DNA from 3 places in the Streptomyces venezuelae genome. Region 1 is predicted to be linked to each of the others. Evidence: riboswitches for the same ligand, from Rfam matches in the RefSeq annotation. Region 1 holds a riboswitch; each other region holds the start of a gene.
What was found. A riboswitch is a leader RNA that binds a small molecule or an ion and turns the genes downstream of it on or off. The one in region 1 is predicted to bind S-adenosylmethionine.
Positions count from the first base shown of each region.

Region 1 (2,258 bases):
CCCGCCGGAGGAGATCGTCCTCACCGGCGGCCCGTACGAGCTGCGCCGCACCGTCGTCTCGGTGCGTGTCAACCCGTCCTCGCCCTACCGCGTCGCCGCCGACGACAACGGCGTGCTCGGCCTCTACCTGGACGGGGCGCGGATCTCCGACGTCGGCCTGCCCCCGATGCCGGACTACTACCGGCACACGCTGGAGAACGGCAAGTCGGTGATGGAGGTGGCGCCCACCATCCAGTGGGGCTACCTCATCTACCTGACCGTCTTCCGGGTCTGCCAGTACTTCGGCGCCAAGGAGGAGTGCCAGTACTGCGACATCAACCACAACTGGCGCCAGCAGAAGGCGGCGGGCCGCCCCTACACGGGCGTGAAGCCGATGGACGAGGTTCTCGAAGCCCTCGCCATCATCGACAAGTACGACACGAACAAGTCGTCCACCGCGTACACGCTCACCGGCGGCGCCATCACCACGCGGCTCCAGGGCAAGGACGAGGCCGACTTCTACGGGCAGTACGCGAAGGCCATCGAGGAGCGCTTCCCGGGCCGCTGGATCGGCAAGGTCGTCGCCCAGGCCCTGCCCAAGGAGGACGTGCAGCGCTTCCACGACTACGGAGTGCGGATCTACCACCCGAACTACGAGGTGTGGGACCCGTACCTGTTCGAGCGGTACTGCCCCGGCAAGGAGCGCTACGTCGGCCGTGACGAGTGGCACCGCCGCATCCTGGACTCCGCCGAGGTGTTCGGGCCGCGCAACGTGATCCCGAACTTCGTCGCGGGCGTCGAGATGGCCGAGCCGTTCGGCTTCAAGACGGTCGACGAGGCCATCGACTCCACGGTGGAGGGTCTGCAGTACTTCATGTCGCGCGGCATCACGCCCCGCTTCACCACCTGGTGCCCGGAGCCCACGACGCCGCTCGGCAAGGCGAACCCGCAGGGCGCGCCGCTGGAGTACCACGTGCGGCTCCTGGAGGCCTACCGCGCGACGATGGAGGCGAACGGCCTCACCTCGCCGCCCGGCTACGGCCCCGCGGGCCCCGGCAACGCGGTCTTCTCGGTCAGCTCCTTCATGGACAGCCTGCCCGCCGAGAAGGCCGCTCCGGAGGACGCGATTACTCCCGCGACGGCCGGCTAGGCGAGGTGTTACGGTCGGGGCGGGTCACGAGTTCCAGTGTCAAGCCCCGGCTCGCTGGACGGCACCCCGCTCCGTCGCGGGTGCCCCGGGTGACGACCCGCCCCGTGCGACGTGCACGGGGAACGGCGGATCACCGGGTCGGCGAAACCCGGGGTCCACGACTCCGGAGGCGCCCCATGACGCATTCCCCCGCGCACGACAACCGTGACACCTCAATCGACGTGCTCCTGTCCTCGTACGACGTCGCCGACGACGGCCGCATCGCTCTCCACGTGCTCGGCCCGACCCGTGGCGTTCCCGCGGTCCTGTGGACGCGCGACCCGCAGCACCTGCGCCGCGTGCTGCGCGACCACAAGGGCCTCGCCCAGTGGCAGCCCCACCGGAACGTGCTGAGGCTGCGGTGCGACACGGCGGGCACCACGCTGGTCGGCGTGGCCGCCGGGGCGGGCCACGAAGCCGCTCGCGGCTGACCAAGATCACCGGTTCGTAGGATGACGGCGGATCCGGGCGCGGGCGATCCCCGCGCCCGGACGGCGCGACAGTCAGCCACCCAGAGCCGGAGGTCCCCGTGCAGCACCACCCCGTCACCGTCGTCACCGGCGGAAGCCGCGGTATCGGCGCCGCTGTCAGCGCCCGTCTCGCCGAGGACGGCCACGACGTCGTGATCGGCTACCGGTCGAACGCGGGCGCCGCCGAGGAGGCCGCCGCGGCGGTCCGCGCGGCGGGCCGCCGCTGTGTCACCGTCGAGGTCGACACCGCCGACGAAACCGACGTCGACCGTCTCTTCGACGCCGCCGCCGGGCTCGGCCCGGTCACCGGGCTGGTCAACAACGCCGGGGTGAGCGGGCCTGTCGGGACCCTCGCCGACGCGGACGCCGAGGGCATGCGCCGGGCGCTCGAAGTGAACGTACTCGGTTATCTGCTCTGCGCCCGGCGGGCGGTACGGGACATGAAGGCCAACGGCGGCGGCGCCATCGTGAACGTCTCGTCCGCCGCCGCGACGCTCGGCGCTCCCGGCGAGTACGTCCACTACGCAGCCGCGAAGGGCGCCGTCGACACCATGACGGTCGGCCTGTCCAAGGAGGTCGCCGGGGACGGCATCCGCGTCAACGCCGTCGCCCCCGGCGTC
Region 1 covers NZ_CP029193.1:7,409,757-7,412,014, forward strand. The annotation lists gene DEJ47_RS33570 (radical SAM protein) at 1-1,129, shown strand, start outside; SAM riboswitch class IV at 1,152-1,261, shown strand; gene DEJ47_RS33575 (hypothetical protein) at 1,306-1,599, shown strand; gene DEJ47_RS33580 (SDR family oxidoreductase) at 1,698-2,258, shown strand, end outside.

Region 2 (2,258 bases), 3.7 Mb from region 1:
ACACGGGCGAGCACCCCTCCGCCTGCGCGCCGAAGATCTTGTAGGGCTTGTCCTCGACGAGGCCGAGGGCGATGAGCTCCTTGAGCCCCTTGTCGATCTTCGTGAGCTGCGAGCCGGACGCGATCGGGACGACGAGCTGGTCGGGGAGGACCCAGCCGAGCTGCTCGCAGATCTCGTACGCGAGGGTCTTGGAGCCCTCGCCGTAGTACGGCCGCAGGTTGACGTTGACGAAGCCCCAGCCCTCGCCCAGCGGGTCGCCGATGAGCTCGGAGCAGAAGCGGTTCACGTCGTCGTAGTTGCCCTCGATGCCGACGAGCTCGCCGCCGTAGACCGCGGCCATGACGACCTTGCCCTGCTCCAGGTCGTGCGGGATGAACACGCAGGACCGGAAGCCGGCGCGGGCCGCCGCGGCGCCCACCGCGCCCGCGAGGTTGCCCGTGGAGGAGCAGGACAGCGTGGTGAAGCCGAAGGCGCGCGCCGCTTCGAGCGCCTGCGCGACGACGCGGTCCTTGAAGGAGTGGGTGGGGTTGCCGGAGTCGTCCTTGACGAACAATTTGCCCTGCTGGACGCCGAGTTCCTTCGCGAGGTTGTCGGCCTTGACGAGCTTGGTCCAGCCGGGGTTCAGGTTCGGCTTGTCGGCCACGTCGGCGGGGACGGGCAGGAGCGGGGCGTAGCGCCAGATGTTGGCGGGGCCTGCCTCGATCTGCTTGCGCAGGGCCTCCGGGTCGCCGAGGGGCAGGTCGTACGCGACTTCGAGGGGGCCGAAACACTCGGCGCAGGCGAAGATCGGGCCGAGCGGGAACGTGGTGCCGCACTCACGGCAGGAGAGGCCGGACGCGGGCCCGAGGTCCACGGAAGAGGCGGCGCTTCCGGAGGTGCTTCCGGAGGTGCTCTCGGAGGTGCTTTCGGTGGCGACAGTCTGCACAGCCATGGAGGCGAGGCCCTTTCTCCTCATCTTCCTCGCGACGCATTTCGCCGCGAGACGGAATTGGCACCTTCGCCGGCCGGGAGCCTCGCTGCGTTTGACTGCGCGAGACCGACTGGGTGGTTGCCGGGGCTTCAACGGGCCGTATCCCTCTGCCCCTCTGGATGAGCGGTATTCGATTGTGAGTTTCGATTGTCGTCGGCGAACGCGGTGGTGACCCCGACATGCGATGGCCACCGGCGTTGTTCAAGACTGTAACCGAAGCCCCGGACCCTTGAGATAGTCGTCCGAACCGCGAGATGGATCACATATGGGAGGACCACGACCGTGCTGGAAGAGGTCGAGCACTGGCTGAGCAGGCGTTCCTGGTCCGTCGCCGACCGCCCGCTGGACCTGCTGGCCGCGGCCAAGCGGGCGGGTGGCGCGTCGGTGAGCGTCGTGCTGCCCGCGCTCGACGAGGAAGGGACGGTCGGTGAGATCGTCGCCGAGATCCGCCGTGAGCTGATGGAGAGGGTTCCGCTGGTCGACGAGCTGCTCGTCGTCGACTCCGGCTCGACGGACCGTACGGCGGAGGTCGCCGCCGCCGCGGGCGCCAAGGTCGTCCACCGCGACGCGATCCTGCCGCGCCTTCCGGCCGTGGCGGGCAAGGGCGAGGTGCTGTGGCGCTCGCTGCTCGCGACGAGCGGCGACATCGTGGCGTTCGTCGACGCGGACCTGAAGGAGTTCTCGGCGGACTTCGTCTCGGGGATAGTCGGCCCGCTGCTCACCGACCCGGACGTGGCGTTCGTGAAGGCGATGTACGACCGGCCGCTCGCGGGGGCGGGCGGGCAGGGCGGCCGGGTGACGGAGCTGATGGCGCGGCCGCTCCTGAACATGCACTGGCCGCGGCTGGCGGGGTTCGTGCAGCCGCTGGGCGGCGAGTACGCGGCGCGCAGGTCGCTCCTGGAGCGGCTGCCGTTCCCCGTCGGGTACGGCGTGGAGCTGGGCCTGCTCGTCGACGCGCTGCACACCGTGGGCCTGGACGCGCTGGCGCAGGTCGACGTGGGGGTGCGCAGGCACCGGCACCAGGACGGGCAGGCGCTCGGGCGGATGGCGGCGGCGATCTACCGGACGGCGCAGGTGCGGCTGGCGCGCGGTCATCTCGTACGTCCCGAGCTCACGCAGTTCGTCCGGGGCGAGGGCGGGTTCGAGCCGAGGACGCATCCGGTGGACACGGAGGAGAGGCCGCCGATGGCGGATGTCGCCGAGTACGCGCACCGGCGCGTGGCGTAACCACCGTAGATCATCCGCTTTGCCTACATTGCCCTTTATGCGGTTTATGAGGGTCAGATGT
Region 2 covers NZ_CP029193.1:3,722,015-3,724,272, forward strand. The annotation lists gene thrC (threonine synthase) at 1-955, opposite strand, end outside; SAM riboswitch class I at 949-1,096, opposite strand; gene DEJ47_RS17130 (glucosyl-3-phosphoglycerate synthase) at 1,253-2,197, shown strand.
Region 2: another riboswitch for S-adenosylmethionine. It lies ahead of thrC (threonine synthase); the one in region 1 lies ahead of DEJ47_RS33575 (hypothetical protein).

Region 3 (2,258 bases), 5.3 Mb from region 1:
TGCGCGCCATGTACGCGCACGCCAACGTCATCGACGTGCCGGGCCCGAGCGTCGACATCGTCGGCACCGGCGGCGACGGCGCCAAGACCGTCAACATCTCGACCATGTCCGCGATCGTCGTCGCGGGCACCGGCGCGAAGGTCGTCAAGCACGGCAACCGCGCCGCCTCCAGCGCGTCCGGCGCCTCCGACGTCCTGGAGAAGCTCGGCGTCAACCTGGACCTCACCCCCCAGCGGGTGGTCGAGGTCGCCGATGAGGCGGGCGTCACCTTCTGCTTCGCCGTGAAGTTCCATCCCGCGCTGCGCCACGCGGGCGGCGCCCGCAGCCAGCTCGGCATCCGCACCGTCTTCAACCTGCTCGGCCCGCTCACCAACCCGGCGAAGGTGCGCGCCCAGGCGGTCGGTGTCGCCGACCCGCGGATGGCGCCCATCGTGGCCGGGGTCTTCGCCGAGCGGGGCAACTCGTCCCTCGTCTTCCGCGGCGACGACGGGCTCGACGAACTGACGACGACCGCGACCTCGCGGATCTGGGTGGTGCGGGACGGGTCCGTGCGCGAGGAGGCGTTCGACCCGCGGGACGTCGGGATCGACCTGGTGCCCGTCGAGGCGCTGCGGGGCGCCGACGCCTCGTACAACGCGGAGGTGGCGCTGCGGCTGCTCGACGGGGAGACCGGGCCGGTGCGGGACGCCGTGCTGTTGAACTCGGCGGCGGCGCTGGTCGCCCTCGCGCCCACCGATCAGCCCCTGGTGGAACAGATCGGCGCCGGCATGGCGAAGGCGGCGCAGGCGATCGACTCGGGGGCCGCCAAGCGGGCCCTGGAGCGCTGGGTGTCCGCCAGCAACCGCTGAGGCACCCGCGGAGCATTCCCTCCTTCGGCGCAGCGATGTGACGCACGGCGCAGTCCGGAATCTGGACTGCGCCTTGCGCTCCGAAGATCGTGTGGCAGGATGCTGCACAGGTCATGAGTGACAGCGACTACGGCCCCGGCCCGCTGTCCGGCAACCCTCCGTCCGTGGCGGGGTGCCCCGGGTGAAGACCAGGTCGTACGCAGCAAGGCGTATGGCAAGCGCGGACCCCTGGACATCGTCGGATGTCACAGCCCTGGGGTCCTGGTCCTCAAGGGAGCAGTCTCGTGAGCAAGCGAATGTGCTAGGGCCTTCGGCCCCTTTCCGCGCACCCTTCTTCTCTTCATCACTGCGTTGCCGCATGCCTTCGGCGCGGCCGTCGTCGCAGTGAACTCACTTGCCTCTTACGGGAGTTCGCCATGTCTGTGTCCGCCGTTGCCGCCGACTCGTCCGTCTGTGCCCCGCTCGCCGTCCTCGGCCGGGACGTCACCGTTCCGCTGGTCACCGGCGGCGAGGTGACCTACGCGGCGCTCGACTACGCGGCGAGCGCGCCGGCGCTGCAGCGCGTGTGGGACGACGTTGCGGCGTACGCCCCGTACTACGGCAGTGTGCACCGCGGCGCCGGGTACCTCTCGCAGCTGTCGACCGACCTCTTCGAGAACTCCCGGAAGACCGTCGCCGAGTTCCTCGGCTGCCGCGAGGACGACCAGGTCGTCTTCACCCGCTCCACCACCGACTCCCTGAACCTCCTCGCCGCCGCGCTGCCCGCCGACTGCCAGGTCTTCGTCTTCGAGACCGAGCACCACGCCTCGCTGCTGCCGTGGCGGGACGCCCGCGTCACCTGCCTCAACGCGCCGCGCACCCCCGACGAGGCCGTACAGACCCTGGAGCGCGCCCTCGCCGACCGTGACCCCTACGGGCCCGCCCTCGTCTGCGTGACCGGCGCCTCGAACGTCACCGGCGAGCTGTGGCCGGTACGTGAGCTGGCCGCCGCCGCCCACGCGCACGGTGCCCGCATCGTCCTCGACGCCGCGCAGCTCGCGCCCCACCACCCCGTCTCCGTCGCCGAGTTGGACGTCGACTGGGTCGCGTTCTCCGGGCACAAGCTGTACGCGCCCTTCGGCTCCGGCGTCCTCGCGGGCCGCTCCGACTGGCTGCGCGCCGCAGAGCCCTACCTCGCGGGCGGCGGCGCCTCGCGGAAGGTGGCGCGACGCGCTGACGGCGGTGTGGACGTGGAGTGGCACGACAGCGCCGCCCGTCACGAGGCCGGTTCTCCGAACGTCATCGGCGTCTACTCCATCGCCTCCGCCTGCAAGGCGCTCACCGACGCGGGCTTCGACGAGCTCGTCGCCCGCGAGCAGCACCTCATCCGGACGGTCCGCGAGGGCCTCGCCGAGGTGCCGCAGGTGCGGA
Region 3 covers NZ_CP029193.1:2,115,053-2,117,310, reverse strand. The annotation lists gene trpD (anthranilate phosphoribosyltransferase) at 1-848, shown strand, start outside; SAM riboswitch class IV at 958-1,075, shown strand; gene DEJ47_RS09815 (aminotransferase class V-fold PLP-dependent enzyme) at 1,265-2,258, shown strand, end outside.
Region 3: another riboswitch for S-adenosylmethionine. It lies ahead of DEJ47_RS09815 (aminotransferase class V-fold PLP-dependent enzyme); the one in region 1 lies ahead of DEJ47_RS33575 (hypothetical protein).